DNA from 3 places in the Agarivorans sp. 2_MG-2023 genome. Region 2 is predicted to be linked to each of the others. Evidence: predicted binding sites of a transcription regulator. Region 2 holds the regulator's gene; each other region holds the start of a gene.
The links. Region 2 encodes MetJ, which represses methionine synthesis genes. Its sites were predicted from a motif close to TAGACGTCTAGACGTCTA; they were not measured.
Positions count from the first base shown of each region.

Region 1: the regulator MetJ is predicted to act here: its motif matches at 2,403-2,420, upstream of metE (5-methyltetrahydropteroyltriglutamate--homocysteine S-methyltransferase).
Region 3: the regulator MetJ is predicted to act here: its motif matches at 4,625-4,642, upstream of metK (methionine adenosyltransferase).

Region 1 is NZ_JAUORQ010000006.1:210,942-217,007, reverse strand. Features, by position in the region: gene Q4549_RS11190 (MATE family efflux transporter) at 1-11, opposite strand, end outside; gene metE (5-methyltetrahydropteroyltriglutamate--homocysteine S-methyltransferase) at 121-2,388, opposite strand; gene Q4549_RS11180 (LysR substrate-binding domain-containing protein) at 2,660-3,583, shown strand; gene Q4549_RS11175 (GGDEF domain-containing protein) at 3,690-4,706, shown strand; gene Q4549_RS11170 (hypothetical protein) at 4,861-5,250, opposite strand; gene Q4549_RS11165 (endonuclease/exonuclease/phosphatase family protein) at 5,457-6,066, shown strand, end outside.
Region 2 is NZ_JAUORQ010000014.1:11,063-17,128, forward strand. Features, by position in the region: gene metL (bifunctional aspartate kinase/homoserine dehydrogenase II) at 1-1,592, opposite strand, end outside; gene metB (cystathionine gamma-synthase) at 1,622-2,779, opposite strand; gene metJ (met regulon transcriptional regulator MetJ) at 2,933-3,232, shown strand; gene Q4549_RS18285 (hypothetical protein) at 3,398-4,306, shown strand; gene Q4549_RS18290 (DUF3859 domain-containing protein) at 4,418-4,906, shown strand; gene Q4549_RS18295 (hypothetical protein) at 5,214-5,654, shown strand; gene Q4549_RS18300 (arginine deiminase family protein) at 5,774-6,066, opposite strand, start outside.
Region 3 is NZ_JAUORQ010000011.1:161,992-168,057, reverse strand. Features, by position in the region: gene tkt (transketolase) at 1-1,838, opposite strand, end outside; gene Q4549_RS16850 (chloride channel protein) at 2,047-3,318, shown strand; gene Q4549_RS16845 (hypothetical protein) at 3,728-4,273, shown strand; gene metK (methionine adenosyltransferase) at 4,681-5,832, shown strand; gene Q4549_RS16835 (SprT family zinc-dependent metalloprotease) at 5,949-6,066, shown strand, end outside.

The DNA of each region.
Region 1 (6,066 bases), on a different contig from region 2:
GCCTTTGGCATAGAAACTCGCAACACGATTGGATAGTTTCTAGTGTAGGCGCAAACTGGTGTTGAGTCATGGGCAGAATAGCCCCTTATTTAAAGGGGCTATTGCTCTGCAACGCTAAAATTATACTAAGCTAGCGCGCAACTCTTTAGTCGCTAACACCATGTTTTTAAGGGCTGCTTCGGTTTCTTCCCAGTTACGGGTTTTAAGGCCACAATCTGGATTTACCCATAGACGCTGATGAGGGATCCACTCGGCGGCTTTATCGATTAAGCCTTTTATATCAGCAATGCTTGGAATGTTTGGCGAGTGAATATCGTAAACGCCTGGACCAATTTCATTGGGGTACTCAAAGTGCTCAAAAGCCTGTAGCAAGCTCATTGCCGAACGTGAGGTTTCAATGGTTAATACATCGGCATCTAGCGCTGCAACGGAGGGCATAATGTCGTTAAACTCGCTGTAACACATATGCGTATGGATCTGTGTTTCAGGTTGAGCACTGGCTGCAGACAATTTAAAGGCTGACACAGCCCAATCTAAATAGTGCTGCCATTCGCTGCGCTTAAGCGGCATACCTTCGCGAATAGCAGGCTCATCAATTTGAATAACCTGAATACCTGCTTGTTGCAGCTCAGCCACTTCATCATTCAAAGCCAAAGCTATTTGTTCGGCAATTTCTGCTCGGCTAATGTCTTCACGAGCAAAGCTCCAAGTAAGAATGGTTACCGGTCCTGTAAGCATGCCTTTTACTGGCTTGTTGGTGAGTGACTGTGCGTAGTTGGTCCACTCAAGCGTTAATGGTTTAGAACGCTCGATATCATCGACAATGATAGCCGGTTTCACGCAGCGTGAACCGTAGCTTTGCACCCAGCCAAAACGGCTAGCGATAAAGCCATCTAATAACTCGGCAAAGTATTCCACCATGTCATTTCGCTCAGCTTCGCCATGCACTAATACATCTAGGCCTAGCTTCTCTTGGCGCTCAATAGCATCGGCAATGTGCTTCGCTAACGCGGCATCGTAATCCACTTGGCTTAACTCACCAGCTTTGTATTCACGACGTTGACGGCGAATTTCATTGGTTTGCGGAAACGAACCAATCGTAGTAGTTGGCAGTGGTGGCAATTGTAAGCTTTGTTGCTGAATAGCTTGGCGCTGAGTAAACGCTAACTTACGCTCGCGCTGTTCCGGCGCCAGCTGTTCTATACGCTGCTGTAGTTCTGTATTTTTCTGATTACTAAGCGATTGCAAAGCAGCGCTGTATTGGCGCGATAAACGTAAGGCATCAGCGTCGCCATTTAAGGCATCATCTAATATTTGTAGCTCTGTTAGTTTTTGCTCTGCAAAGGCTAAGCGGAATTTTGCATCGCCTAAATCTGTTTCACTTTCTAAATCAAGTGGGCTGTGCAGCAACGAACATGATGAAGCAAACCACAAACGTTCACCTAAGCGCACTTTCAGTGAACTATATTGCTCAATAAGTTGTGGTAAGTTAGCGCGCCATACATTGCGACCATTAACCACGCCAGCCGACAGCACCCAATGCTCTGGCAGCCAAGTAAGCACTTGCTCCAATTGCTCTGGTGCAGCACTTAAATCAAGGTGTAAACCGTCTACGGCCAACTGTTTAATCACTTCAGCGTTATAAAGCACATCGGCAAAGTAGCTGGTAAGAAGTAACTTACTAGAGCTTATGCGCGTGCTGTAGGCGTCTAGCAAGGCTGCTTGCCACTGCGGCTCTAGCTCCAAACCAAGCACTGGTTCGTCAACTTGCACCCACTCAATGCCTAAATCCGCGATTTTTTGGAAAATCTCGCGATAAACGGTAAGCAATTGTGGAAGCAAAGAGATACGTTGAAAGCCGTCTTCTGCTGCATCATCATTTTTACCTAGGTACAAATACGATACAGGGCCAAGAATAACCGGTTTAACTTCGTGCCCTAAAGCTAGTGCTTCTTTAATTTCATCAAACAATTGTTGCCACTGTAAGCTAAATTCAGTCTTTTCAGAAAACTCAGGAACAATGTAGTGGTAGTTAGTGTTAAACCATTTACTCATGTCAGACGCAGCATGGTTACAACCACAACCTTGCTGGCCACGAGCCACTGCGAATGTGCTATCTAAGGTAATCTCATCTGACTGATGACGCTTCGGCACATTGCCTAATAGCAGTGAAGTATTCAGCACTTGGTCGTACCAAGCAAAGTCACCTACCGTTACCCAAGCCTGACCACTGTCTTGCTGGGCTTGCCAATTTTGTTGGCGAATTGTTTTGCCTACTTCAAGTAGTTGCTGCTGCGATGACTCACCACGCCAGTAACTTTCTAAGGCAAACTTTAGCTCTCGCTGCTTACCTATTCGCGGATAACCCAATACGTGTGTAATGCTCATTTCAATAATCCTTTTAGCCGTCTAGATGTATATAAATCCATAGTGACTAGTCGAACCAAGCAATACAATTGAAAAGCTATCAAGTGAAATTGAAGTTTATTCAACACCATCAGTCTCATACCCAAATTAGCAAGGCTTGAAAGCGAACAACTTATTTGCAAAATTGAATATTATTCATGATTAACTAAGTAATTAAGCCTCACGCTATACAAGCTGAGTAGCCATGCTTAAGCTGGCAACTTAGTGTTAAGAAATGGAGGGCAAGGCACACATGTTAGAGTTAAAACACTTACGCAGTATTAAAGCTATCGCCAATAGTTCTTCACTAAAAGCAGCGGCCGCTAAGCTGTTTATTACTGATTCTGCATTATCTCATCAGTTAAAAGATATTGAGCAGCGCATTGGAGCCAGCTTAGTCGTAAGAAAACAGCAACCTTTGGCTCTTACCGAGCAAGGCTGCCAATTGTTATCCCTTGCCACACAAGTATTGCCGCTAATAGAAAAAGCGGAGCAAACACTCTTACACTCTCATCAGCAACAGAGTCGATTGAACATTAGTGTAGATTGTCACGCTTGCTTTCAGTGGTTACTGCCTAGCTTGCAGCAATTTCAACACACCTGGCCGCAGGTTAGCAGTAGCTTTTGCCAAGATAAGGACTACAACGGGTTACCGCTGTTGCAAAGTGGTGAAGCAGATTTACTCCTCACCTCCAATGTGAAAGTAGATCAGCAGATTCATTATCAGGCCTTATTTGAATATGAAATGGTATTAATTTGCCCTCCGCTGCATCGTTTAAGTCAGCGCCAAAGCATTCAAGCTGCAGACTTAGCCGGTGAAACGGTTATTAGCTACCCAGTAGCGCTGCAACGATTAGACCTGCACCAACACATACTCGCGCCCGCCAACATTGAACCTAGGCAATGGAAACATGCCGACAACCCCGCCATGCTGTTACAAATGGTTGCAGCAGGAATGGGGGTGGCAGCCATGCCTTATTGGGCTGTGGAGCATTATGCGGCCCAGCAATTCATTAGCCTACGATCGTTTAAACAAGCACTATGGCGACCTATGTACGCTGCTTACTCAACTAACCTGCGAACCAGCACTCCCTTACAAGCGTTTATTTCTCTCATTCTAGAGCAAGCCTTTAGCCAACTAAAAGGCACCAGAACCCTGCGCGCTAAACCGCAATAATCCTCACTAATTATTTGACGAAACGCACAAAAAGAGTTTACTTTTAATAACATAAGTTAAGTTGTTCCCTTCTCATCAATTTGCAGTTTGGCAAAGGTTTCGCCCTATGGTGTCTGACTGGTCTCCAGCAGAATTTACAGAAAGAAAAATGAGCCTTGTTATGCACTTGGCCGGTTTAATTCCTTGTATTTATTTCTCTTACGTTCATCTTTTTGGTGGCGTTTTTTGGTATGGCTTAGTGGTTCTTCCCTGCACATTTGCCATTTTGGTTTCATTGTTTTTATTATTCACTCAACCAGACTCACAGAGTTACAAAATAGCCGATGTGTGGTTTTTGCTGCTAGCAATTCCGCCAGTGTTATTAGCACTAACCCGCCACGATATGCATGGTGAATTCTTCGTCCCGCCGTTAATTCTTGCTTGTTTTATCCACCTACCGTTAAAAGTGGCAGAGCGCCTAGTGTTAGCAGTGAGTATTGTGGCGGTTGTACTTGGGGTTAACCATCTGGGTATTCATCAAGGCATACGTTTTGGCATCGGGATTGTTGCTACCCACATATTCGCTTGGGGCTTAGCAAGGGTGTTGGTTAAACAACATAACGAGCTAAAAGATCTCGCCTTTAAAGATTCGCTCACTCGCTGCTACAACCGCAGAGCCCTATTCGATGAACTATTAAAGGCAAAACAGCAAGATAAGCGCAGCGGCATTAAAGCAGCGATTGTTTTATTAGATTTAGACCACTTTAAACAAGTGAATGATCAACTAGGGCACAATGTAGGGGATCAAGTACTGGTGTGGTTTGCTCATTTTCTGCAGCAGAATACTCGAGTCAACGACCGAGTATTTCGTTATGGCGGGGAAGAGTTTTTAATTCTTTTTCACGATGCTGACTTTGACATGGCTTACAAAACCAGCGAGAAGCTGGTGAGTACCATCGCCAAGATAAAAGCGCCAGAGCAATTAAGCGTTAGTTTTAGTGCCGGAATTTCGGTAATAAAAGATGGTGAAAGCATCGACGACTGGATTCAACGTGCAGATATGGCCTTGTATCAAGCTAAACAAGCTGGCCGTAATCAAACCTGGCCGAGTCAATTTACCTCTGCTGAAGTCACCATTGAGTGAAAGTGGGCAACTAGGGATTAAGTACCAAGGCAGCTATATAAATATTTGAACTGTCGAATAGAGTGGCAATGCTCGCTCAATTCACCAATATTTTGCGCATACTAAGAAATGGGTAATGCGGTAAACCTATACCGCTCGGTTGACGCGGCAGGTTTTAAGAAGCACTAACACACTTGGTTTGTTGTACGGCTAGGCTCTCTTGTTCAGTACGCCACAACCGGTGGCCACACTCTAAACAAACACATTCTCGACGGTAATCCATTAAGCTTTCTAAGCCGTACTCCCAAGTTTGGTTGCTATTACAATGAATACAACGAATAGCGGCTTCGCTCTCCACCTTTTCAGGGTAGCGCTGTTGGTAATCTTTTAGTGTTGGCAAGCGTAGCCATGTGCGCTCGTTGTTATCACGCCGACTAAAAAACAGCACCACCGCACCAAACAAAATCAACAACAGTTGAAGCAAAACACCCACCTTGGTTTTTTTTAAGCTTAAGTTCTTAATATCGAACTCTATTTCCGCTACAGATCCTTGCTTAGATACCATTTTAAATCAACCTAGTTTTTAACAAATATGCCAATAACAGCAAAAAGGCTCTTCACTAACTGTTACATATTGTTTACGTTTTAGTGGTTGATAATACTAATCGAGTTTTATTACGCTTAAACGACGTGTTTTTGCTATATTTTGACTTTCCTCGTGCAACAATAATTACAGCATCTCGAACGACTAAGGACAGTCTCTGTAAGCCCATGAATAAACTGCTAAAAGCATCATCCCTTATACTTTCTCTTATCAGTTTGCTGTTAGCAGCACTGATCCTCATTTTGGAATATTTACCCGATACCACTTGGGGTATCTCGCTCAGTTACTTAATGTTGTTTTCACCCCGCTGGTGGGCGATTTTAGTGTTGTTAAGTCCAATAGTGTTCTTAAGCATAATGACCAAGTGGCAATATTTGTCTTGGGCACTTTGCGCGGTAATTTTTGTTCAGTTTCAAGATGTTCAGCTCGCACTGCCTAATCAAAGCACTGGCGAATTTACCGTGTTGTCCTTAAACAACGGTAATGGAGCCAGTTCAGAACAGATTCGAACATTGGTGGCCAAGCTGCAACCAGATGTTGTGTTTATGCAGGAGTCAAAACCGGAACGCGTTGGGCAAATCTTTGATGACAGCTGGTTTAGCCATTGTGATCACCTGTGTACAGTGAGTAGAACCCCAATTGAGCATCAGGGGAGTTTGTCACGTGAGACCTTTGGCGGTTGGGGAAAATTTGCGGTGTTTTACCAAACTCAAATTGGCGATACCACACTGCAACTTGCCAACATCCACATGGATACCCCACGCCCTACGATTAATG
Region 2 (6,066 bases):
GGATGACGACTCAGCTTATCGAACAGTTCAGGCCAAATTAGCGGCACATCGGCTTCAATACTTAAAACCTCGTCGGCATGTAAACCTGCAAAATCTAAGTGGCCAGCTTGGCTAGAAAATACTCCCGCTAAGCTCAATTCCAATCCGTATTGTTGTTGCAACTGTGATTGTTGTTTGGCAAATAAACTCAGCCATTGGCTACCAATATTGCCCTTACCAAACACAACCAGGCCTAGCTTGGTTTTTTGTTTAAATAGATTAGTGTGCAACTCTTTAAGCAAAGGCTCTAAAGTGATTTTTCTTACCACGGCACATAGGCTGAGCTTGTCGGCACTTGAATGAATAAACTCAAGTGGTTGCTCAGCTAACTGTTGGAAAAACTGATAGCACTGTTGCGGGTTATCACATACTCCAGCTCCAACCAACGCAACCAAACAGAACCCTTCGCTGCGCTCAACTTGTTTAAGTTGAAACTGCTCGGCTAATTGGTCAATTCTGCTCAAGGCTTCATTAACCAGCTCACGGGTATATGCCATTCGCAAAGAACCCGTTTCACTATGTTTGTGGCGAGTCGCCGGCGCTAAATGGCTTTTTGCTAAGGCTTCCAGTAGCGCAGTGGCATTGTTTGAAAAATCTTGGCTGAAAGTAAGCTCAAGCAATATGATGTCATCTACAGAAGTGACAATTTTCGCAGTATTGTTCTTAATGCCTTTGCGATGAATCAGAGTTTGCCCATCATTCGGCGCATAACTGCAACGCAAATTAACTTTTTGCTTAGATCGCGCAAGTGGCTCTAGGGTGCGTGCGTGTAATACTGAGCTACCAATACGCGATAACTCAGCCGCCTCTTTTAGGGCCAAGTTTTCGAGCAAGTGAGCATCTTTCACCAAGCGAGGATCCGCGCTGTAAATGCCAGCAACGTCGCTCCAAATTGTGGTTGATATTGCGTCGGCTAAAGCGGCCAATTCAGTGGCAGAATAATCACTGCCATTACGCCCTAAAGTGACGGTTCGTCCTTGGCTATCACTACAGATAAAGCCGGTAACCACCACTCGGCATGCAGGTTTCGCCGCCAAGCATTTAGCTAACAATGGTGCACTTTGGCTAACGTCCACTTGCGGCTGCGCCGATAGCTCGGCCTTGAAAAACTCGCGAGAGTCTAACCATTCGGCTTGGCAATCACTTTCGCTAAGTAAAGCCGCTAATAGGCGAGCAGACCAGCGCTCACCAAACGACAAAACCTCATTGGTATTAAAGGTGTCTAACTCTCCCTCTAAAATACTGGCAATGTAACGGTGCTCAGTGTCTAAGGCTTGAACGAGCGATTGAGCGGTAAGCTTGCTAAGCAACTCATTGGCTAACTTACCCTGAAACTCAATCAACGCTTGTAGCGCTTCAGCAGTGGCGTCGTCAGCTTGCTGAGCCAATTCAATAATGTTGATTAAGCGATTGGTGGTTTTACCTGCGGCAGAGACCACAATCAAATCTTGGGCTTGCGAATGCTGGGCAACAATATTGGCTACGCGTTTAAAACATCCTGCGTCAGCCAAGCTGCTACCACCAAATTTGTGAACATGTCTATTTACCGACACCGAATACCTCTCTACAACTTTTAGCCCGCTTAAAGCGAGGCAAAGGCCTGTTGTAAGTCATTAACTAAATCTTGGGCGTCTTCTAAACCCACCGATACCCGTAATAGCTGGTTAGAAATTCCCGCTTCCGCTAAGGCTTCAGCCGACATCGCGGCGTGAGTCATGGTAGCAGGGTGAGCAATTAGACTCTCTACCCCACCTAAAGATTCCGCCAAAGAGAACAATTGTAGGTTTTTAAGAAACTTAACCATTTGGCTTTCTTCAAGTTCCAGCTCAAAACTCAACATAGCACCAAAACCGCGTTGCTGACTTTGCGCCAGCGCATGCCCTGGGTGCTCTGGTAATCCAGGATAATAGATGTTGCCCACAACCCCTTGCTGCTGCAAACAAGCCACAATGGCTTGAGCATTTTCTTGATGCACATTCATTCTGGCTTTTAGGGTGCGCAAACCACGCAAAGTAAGGTAAGAATCAAAGGCCGAACCAGTTAACCCTAAACAATTAGCCCACCATGCCAGTTGCTCAGCAAGTTCCTCTGTTGCCGCAACCACCATGCCTGCCACTACATCAGAATGGCCGTTTATATATTTAGTGGCCGAATGCACCACAATGTCGGCACCTAATAAAATCGGCGTTTGCAAAGCCGGTGAAAGGAAAGTGTTATCCACTACCACTAAAGCACCTGCGGCATGTGCTTGTTCGGCAATAGTTTTAATATCAACAATGCGTAATAGTGGATTACTGGGAGTTTCTAACCACACTACTTTAGGCTTTTTAGCCAATAACTCGGCCAATAGTGTTTGGTCATTTTGATCAACAAAAGCCACATCAAAGGCATTTTTCTTAGCAAGACTGTCGAATAAACGGTAACTGCCGCCGTAACAATCATGAGGTGCTACCAACAAATCGCCGGGCTCAAGCAAAGCGGTAACCAAATTGACTGCCGACATTCCGGTGTTAGTAATCACCGCACCCGCTCCATGCTCTAAGTTGGCGATAGCCTCAGCCAAAATATGACGGGTTGGATTACCAGAGCGACTGTAATCAAACTGACGCTTCTGATTAAAATCAGCAAAGCTATAATTGCTAGACAAATAAATAGGCGGCACTACTGCGCCGTGTTGGCTGTCACTTTCTATACCGCTGCGCACTGCTATAGTGGCAGCTTGAAGATCTTTTAAAGACATTTGCTGATCTACTCCCTCAATTCATCCTGCCACTTTACCACCAGCAAAAAAGACGTCAACACTTCTAGACGTCTAAATGTCTTTGCTGTTGGATTGCTAAGTCGCATTTCCCCCGTTACAATAGGGTCTCTTTGGTTTGGTGTGTATTGTAGTATGTCGACAGAATGGAACGGTGAGTGGATCAGCCCTTACGCTGAACACGGTAAAAAAAGCGAACAAGTTAAAAAAATCACAGTATCAATTCCGCTTAAGGTATTAAAGATACTCACTGACGAGCGTACCCGCAGACAAATTAATAACCTGCGCCACGCCACCAATAGCGAACTGCTTTGTGAGGCTTTCCTTCATGCCTATACGGGTCAACCGTTGCCTGATGACGCCGACTTACAAAAAGATAAGCCGGACCCGGCCTTAGAAAAAGCGGCGCAAGCCGAGATAGATAAAGAAGATTAAGATTTTTAGGAAGCCGCTCATTGAGCGGTTTTTTAATTCAAGTAGGCTATTTATTTTGTATAAACTACGTGCTAACGAGTACTAAAACAGCGTGACTTAACTCCAATCCAGATAAGTATAGAGTTTGCGATCAGCGTCATTGAGGACTTGTAGATGGAGGCCAAAGTGTCAGAATACCTGTTTGTTTCAGAGTACCCAATCTCTGAAGAGTCAACCTTCCCCTTAAGTTTTGCTAAATTTACCAAATACAAAACAAGTATATCGAACCTAAATAAAATTTATCTGTTCGAAGAAATGTATGACCAAATAGTTCAGTCATATGTTGACTACAAAACCTATAACTATCAATCTTGCATCCAATTTTCGAGTCAAGCCGACTTGTCAAAAAACCAAGGTTATGAATATAAACTGAAACTAAACCGGATTCTCTCTACTACTCTGAATCTTTGTAAATTTTATCTCGACAAAAGTTACAGCCAAGAAACTTCATTTGTATTTAAGCTAACTGGAGAACAAAGCGACCAAAGCAAGGTTGCTAAGTTCAGGAATTCTCTTTTTCAGCGCAACGACGGTTATGCCATTGGCGATGACTTAAGAAACTACGCACAGCACCATTCAAAGTTAATAGAAAGCTTCACCTATGGCTTCCACAAAAAAACAATAGTGCTCTATTCCTGTATGAATAAAACTAAACTAATTGATTTTATAAAAGACAGGAAGCCTGCCAAAGCAACAAAAGAAAGACTATTGTCTGTTGTCGAAGCAAACTGCTACAAAGACAAGGGCTTTGATATTCAAAGAATATTAGATCAATTTATGAATGGAGTTGGAGAAATACACAAATTCAACCGGAGTTTGTATACGCCTTTAATAACTGAATACGTATCCAATTTAGAAGAAGCACATAGCATTTCCCCTGAGTCCCAGCTGTTTTGCTTACTTGAAAATGGCAAGCGAATTCCTCTTAACTACTTACGATTAAAGGAAACAATTGACCACATAATAAATAAAAACCTCTTCCCACTAAATCACGAGCTTTTGGACACAAGTACTTACCCACCCATAGAGTTTTGACTTGATAAAAAAATCCCGTTTATGTTGATGCTATAGACATCAATACTTAGTTGGTTATCATCCCACTTATAAATTTCTATTTTAAATCAGTTGATAACGTCAAGGATGACCATGAAAACACTATACGCAGCTGCGCTAATTCTTTTAGCTGGATGTGCCAGTACAGAATCCAATACCGAAGTAACTTCTACCATTCTTGACTACGGAATATACGGACAATCAGCACTTACTGGCGAGTATTCAAATAATGACACACCAAATGACTCAGTACTTACCGGAAAGAGTGGAAAAGTTACTGAGCAAACAGCTGAAATTTCCGCACAAGTCGGCACAACCTTTGGGTACTGTTTTGAGGTTGAAGTCGATCAGAGAAAAATTGAGCTAACCAAAGCCATTACCAGCCCGGAAATGATAGATGAAGACGGCAATAGTTATACCTCCATGTCATATACTAAAACCCTAAAACTCAAAAAAGGGAAAGCCAGTAACTGCCACTTTTATATGATTGAGGAAGAGTGGGAAGCAGTGAAAGGAGAATGGTACTTTTCAGTGTTTCATGGAGAAGAACTACTTTCTGAAAAAAAGTTTAACTTACACTAAGCTTTCAATAATTATCTAAATGTATAGTTTTCTAACTTAATAACCCTATTCAGGCACGATAAAGCCTCCTTTCAGCAGGCTTTATCAGTACAAAATTTTATAGCCCCTCGCACATTAATATTCCCCCATCTCCCTAATATGTCCTAAATTCATCGTACTTTGGCCCAGCTTAACTATCGGTATCAACTAACAAACTGCGATAACAAACCACCGCCTTAATCTAAGTCACTTGCTTAAATAACACTGCAATCAAACTGGCTCCTTATCGGTCTGTACTCAAGCACTTATCTTTATTTAAGGAAAAAGAATGACCTCTTCATCTCAAACTCAATTAGCAAAAAGCCTTTCTATTGGCTTATTCTGCTTAAGGTTAAGTATTGGCTTGGTGTTCACCATGTGGGCACTTGATAAAGTATTGGTTCCAGAACACGCGATAAAAGTATTCTCTGGTTTCTACGGTTTGAATTTATCCAGTAACGTACTTATTGGTTTAGGGCTTGCGCAATTGGCGTTCATTGCTGCCTTTGTATTGGGTTTATGGAGAAACGTTACCTATTTAGCCATATTAGTACTGCATGCCGCCTCTACATTTTCTTCTTTCGCCAAGTATTTAGACCCATTCAACAATCTACTATTTTTCGCTGCATGGCCAATGCTCGCTGCCTGTCTAGCACTTTATTTGTTGCGTGATTATGATACTTGGACATTAGCTAAAGCCAACAATCACAACTTAAGTAACCCAGCTTGAGTTGATGCCAGCAACGGATAAATCCAGGCACCAATAGAAAGTGTTCAGCCAACCTTATGGTGCATCTTCATAAACAAAAAAGCCTGCTAAGAGCAGGCTTTATAATCACGTGTTAAGGCTTAGCTTTCACGAACAATTGGGTGATGCCAACATCTGAAAGAACCGCCCTGCCAGTTAATTGCGTCAAAAGGTACTTCAATCACTTCGTGGCCAGTCGCTCTAATCTCAGACGTAATATGTTGCAGAGTATCCGGCATCATTACGGTTTTATCTTCAATAACCAAAGCGTTAGCGGCTAAATGTACCTCTGCATCTTCGGCGCTCACATGTACAAACTGCCAACCTTTTAGTACTTCTGGTATGCCATCTAAGAATGCTTCTTCAACAATCATCGCTAGACCAGGGCGCAGAG
Region 3 (6,066 bases), on a different contig from region 2:
TCAACAGCAATACGTTTGCGTACAGCAATAGGTAACACTGATTCACGGTATTCTGGCGATTGTGCATCAAACACATCAGTGGCTGGCATTGAGACTACGCGCACTGCTTTACCTGCAGCCGTTAGTTCATCTGCTGCAGCTACCGCTAGCTCAACTTCTGAACCTGTAGCAATCAAGATAAGCTCTGGCGTACCAGCGCAATCTTTCAGTACGTAACCACCACGCGCAACATCAGCAAGTTGCTGTGCATCACGCGGTTGCGGCGCTAAACCTTGACGAGAGAAGATAAGCGAAGTTGGGCTATCGGTACTTTCTACCGCATGACGCCAAGCAACCGCTGACTCTACTGAATCACATGGACGCCAGGTGCTCATGTTAGGTGTTAAACGTAAGCTAGCAGTTTGCTCTACCGCTTGGTGAGTTGGGCCATCTTCACCCAAACCAATTGAATCGTGGGTATAAACAAAAATTGCTGGTTGCTTCATCAAAGCAGCCATACGCAACGCGTTACGTGCATATTCCATAAACATTAGGAACGTAGCACCGTAAGGCTTTAAACCACCATGCAAAGTCATACCATTCATAATGGCCGACATACCAAACTCTCGCACACCGTAGTGCATGTAGTTGCCTGATGCGTCTTCAGCGGTTACCGCTTCAGAACCAGACCACATAGTAAGGTTAGATGGTGCTAAATCAGCACTACCACCTAGTAGCTCTGGCAATTTAGGGCCAAAGGCTTCTAAGGTTTTTTGTGAAGACTGACGAGTAGCAATTTTAGCTTGGCTTGCTTGAAGCTCGCTAATGTAGTTGTCGGCAAACTCTTTCCAATCACTTGGCATTTGGCCAGTCACACGACGCTTGAACTCAGCTGCTAATGCAGGGTGAGCCGCTTCATAGCCGGCAAACAATTGGTTCCACTCTGACTGTGATTTCTCACCCGCAGTTTTAGCGTCCCACGCTTGGTAAACATCTTGTGGGATTTCAAACGCAGCATGTGGCCAGTTTAAGAACTCACGAGCAGCCGCAATTTCTTCTGCACCTAGTGGAGCACCGTGACAATCATGGCTACCCGATTTGTTTGGCGAACCAAAACCAATCACTGTTTTACAACAAATCATGGTTGGGCGAGTCGTTTCAGCTTGAGCGGCTTTAATCGCTGCGCTAATGGCTTCACTATCGTGGCCATCTACGCCACCAATTACATGCCAGCCGTAAGATTCAAAACGCTTAACGGTATCGTCGGTAAACCAACCTTCAACGTCACCATCAATAGAGATGCCATTGTCATCCCAGAATGCAATCAGTTTACCTAGGCCTTGAGTACCCGCTAAAGAACAAGCTTCATGCGAGATACCTTCCATCAAACAGCCATCACCTAAGAAGGTGTAAGTGTAGTGATCAACAACCGGGAAACCATCTTGGTTAAATTGCGCCGCTAAGATTTTCTCAGCCAGTGCCATACCTACGGCATTAGTAATGCCTTGGCCTAGCGGGCCAGTAGTGGTTTCTACGCCAGGTGCGTAACCGTACTCTGGGTGACCAGGTGTTTTAGAATGAAGCTGACGGAAGTTTTTAAGCTCTTCAATCGGAAGTTGATACCCAGATAGGTGCAACAGAGAATACAGCAACATAGAACCATGGCCGTTAGATAAAACAAAGCGGTCACGGTCTGCCCAAGTTGGGTCAGTTGGATTGTGTTTCAAAAAGTCGCGCCATAGAACTTCAGCAATATCAGCCATTCCCATTGGAGCACCAGGGTGACCAGAGTTAGCTTGCTGAACTGCATCCATACTTAAAGCACGGATAGCGTTGGCGTATTGACGACGAGAAGACATGAATTTCTCCTGCAAATATTAGGGCTATAGGGTGTCGAGAGGCGCGTATTGTCACAAAGTCAACGGTGTTACTCAATAAATATCTAAAAAGAATAACCAGATTTATTAAAAAACTCTGCTAATTGCTTAAGCAAACTCATATTTACAGCTGACAAGGACGTGATAAAGTCTTGATATAAGAAATATTGAGGGACGGTAAACCAACTAGATGGCAAATAATTTTGCATTTCGCAGCCGCAGTTTTTTTGTTTACCTGTTCATTGGTTTGTTCTCTAGTGGTATTGCCTTGCTATTTAGCGACCTTGCCCACCTTAATCCTAATTTTTTGCTTAATCAGCCCCTTCCCCCATACACGCTTCCTTTACTCGCGGCCTTAAGCATCTTGTTGCTTGAACGGCTGTTTGCTAACTACAAACAAGTGGGTTTAATTTTTGTGGTTAAAGCCTACCATTTTGATGAAGGGCAACTTCATTGGGGCAATTTAGCTTATCAATTCGCTGTGGGACTAATACTTACTTGGGGCGGTTTCGCTGTTGGCGTAGTTGGGCCTGCTTGTTACCTTACCGCGGTAGTGGCCAGTAATCTCTCTCACGCAGCTCGCCTTACTCAAGGACAAATTCGCTTAAGTGTCGCTTGCGGCACGGCGGCCGCAGTAGCCGCCTTATTTAATGCTCCACTGGCAGGAACCGTTATCGCTTACGAGTTAGTGATGCGCCGCTTTAACTGGCGGTCAATTGCTACCATTGCAATATGCGCCTATACCGCTAGCGTTGTTTCCGACCTACATGGTGGTAGTATGTTAAGCATCGACCTCCCCGACCAATCTTTTACTTGGGCTGGGCTGCCTCAATTTGCGTTGCTTGGCATGTTGTGTGGTTTATTTGCCACTTTATTGGTGCGAGCGATTCGTTCTATTCCAACACTTAAGCGCAGTTATGCAGTGGCTATCGCTGCAGGTATCACTGCCTTAGCGGGAGTAATTAATCCACACTGGTTAGGTTTAGAGCCCATTACTCCAAATGGCTTATTGAGCTGGGAATTAGCCTTAACTGAACAACACCTGTGGCTGCTTGCCAGAATAGTACTCACCACCGTAGCCTTAGCCTTTGCTTTGCCAGGTGGGAGCTTAGGGCCCATGTTAGTAATTGGTGGCATTTTAGGTAGCATTATCGGTAATGTAATTCCCAATGCCCCCAACTCGATGCTTGTTATTGTTGGCATGGGCGCAATGTTTGGCGCTGTTTTTCGCACTCCTTGGGCCGCATTCTTACTCATTACCGAACAAACCCTACAAGTCGAGATTGTGCTGCCGGCGATTGTGGCCTGTTTGTGTGCCAGCGCTGTTGCCAAATATCTATTCCGTTCGCCTAGTTTGATCGAGCAACAATTACTTAATGCCCAGATCCGCTTAATCAATAGCCCTGTACTGGTAAAAGAAGAAAACAAAACCTTAAACAACGAACAAATACAACAACACTAAATTGAATTGACGACTGTTTTTGTGCCGATGCTTTCGTCAATATATCTTCATCTTAGCGGCCTACCCGCTAACTAAATCAAGCAACAAGAACTCAACCCGCAAATCTGCTTAACCAATAGATGCAGCGCTAAAACTAACCCTAGGCGGTTGAGTAGAGTTGTATTTAATACATGGACATGAAGAGAACTGTATAAACGGATAATCCCTTGTTAAGCAAGATAACGCTTTGCCTCTAAAGTATTGATTTAACCTATACAATCGTCTCAACCAGCAACTATTCACTTAAATATTTGGTTTATTTAAAAATGAGAGCGCTATCACAGTAAATTACTGTGGGCTTACGGCTTAGAGTGATCTACTATGCCAGAGATATTAATAGTGGCTTTGTATTTATAGAGGGAAATTTTTTATGCGCCGCCTAGTTGTACTGTTAATAATGGCTATGTTACCTAGCCAAGTTTTAGCTTCAGTCAATACCGAAACCACCACTTTCCGCCCTAATAGTCGGGTTATAGAAAGTTTCACCGATAAGTATGGTGTCAGCACTAAACAAATACCTAGCCTCAAAAAATTTGATGCTGGCCAATACTTCTACTCGCAACGTCTTGAGTACTATGAATTCATTTGGTCATGTAAAGAATACGGTGATAATGGCCAATGCCTAGATTTAGTGCGTAGCCCTCGCCCCCCCTTACGTTTAGTGTCTTTTGTGCATGACCGTAATGACGAAAGTAAGATCCAAGCTGATTTGGTGATGATTTATAACCAGCAGAACGAAAAGAAAATTGAGCTCATAAATCTCAGTAAGGACAAATCTGCGCGTAGCAAATATCAAGTTTCTACCTTACCAATATTATTAGTGGTACGTGGCGATAAAGAAATTGCGCGAAAAACCGGACTAGAAACTCGGCAAAACATGAGCAACTGGATTAAGCATGAACTCAGCAAGCCTTGATAAAGCCGCTTGATTCAAGCTGTAAACACTTAGCCGCATCTGAGGCGGCTAGGTTATCTTTATACACTAACGACAATCACCACTTGTTTAGTTTCTTACTAAGCCATAAAGAAGCACTGCAATTCCCCTTTCAGATATATCACCAGCCAGAATTGAACATATTTAAGCCCACCAGTTAACCCCCTTATTCTTAAGATAGAATAGTGGGTGAGCGTTGAATAAACGCCTGCCAGGCATCCAGTCAGCGCTATCCAGCACTAAGCAAAACAAACCAATACAACAAAACTAATCCACTAAGGTGAATTTTTTTCATTAATAAGCGCTAGCAAATCTGTAAACCCTCACTTAGAATAGACGTCCAGATGGTAAAACATCCATACGTATATAATCATTTACGAGATATAAACATGGCTACTCATTTATTTACTTCAGAATCAGTGTCTGAAGGGCATCCAGATAAAATTGCAGATCAAATCTCTGACGCAGTATTAGACGCAATCTTAGAGCAAGACCCTAAGGCACGTGTAGCCTGTGAAACTTACGTAAAAACCGGCATGGTAATGGTTGGCGGTGAAATTAACACCTCAGCTTGGGTTGATATTGAAGAGATTACTCGCTCAACCGTGCGCGACATTGGTTACACTCACTCAGACATGGGCTTTGATGCCGATTCTTGTGCTGTACTCAACGTTGTGGGCAAGCAAAGCCCAGACATTAACCAAGGTGTTGACCGCTCTCGCCCAGAAGAACAAGGCGCTGGCGACCAAGGTTTAATGTTTGGTTACGCCACCAACGAAACCGACGTATTAATGCCTGCTCCTATTACCTACTCGCATCTATTGGTTAAGCGCCAAGCTGAAGTACGTAAAAATGGCACCTTAGATTGGTTACGCCCAGATGCAAAATCGCAAGTCACCTTTGCTTACGAAAACGGCATCATCACTGGTGTTGACGCAGTCGTGTTATCTACTCAGCATTGTGACAGCATTTCTACTGCCGATTTGCGTGAAGCAGTAATGGAAGAAATCATTAAGCCAGTATTGCCAGCGCAATGGTTAAATGAAAATACCCAATACCATATAAACCCAACTGGTCGTTTTGTAATTGGTGGCCCAATGGGTGACTGTGGTTTAACCGGTCGTAAAATTATTGTGGATACCTACGGCGGCATGGCGCGTCATGGCGGCGGTGCATTCTCTGGTAAAGATCCTTCAAAAGTAGACCGTAGTGCAGCTTATGCTGGTCGTTACGTAGCTAAGAACATTGTGGCTGCAGGTTTAGCTGACCGCTGTGAAATTCAAGTGTCTTACGCCATTGGCGTTGCTGAGCCTACCTCAATTAGCATTGAAACCTTTGGTACAGGCAAAATTGCCGACGACAAATTGGTTGCATTAGTGCGCAAACACTTCGATCTACGCCCTTACGGTATTTTAAGCATGCTGGATTTAGAGCGTCCCATCTACAAAGCAACAGCGGCTTATGGCCACTTTGGTCGTGAAGAATTCCCTTGGGAAGCGACCGATAAAGCAGAGTTACTAAAGAGCGAAGCTGGCCTTTAAGCCAGAGGTAAACTCGCCAAGCTAAGCCGAAAGCGTATAATCCTTGATTATCCTTTCGGCTTTTTTGATCGTTAAACATTACTGACCATTTAACACTATGGAGAACTCAAGTTAGCGTGCAACGCCTAAACCAAACCGTAGAAGATTGCTTTATCCAAGCTGAGACTTTTTTTGAGCGAACATTTAACCGCCCAGAAATACTGTTATCGGCGCGTAATAGCAAAGTGGCAGGCA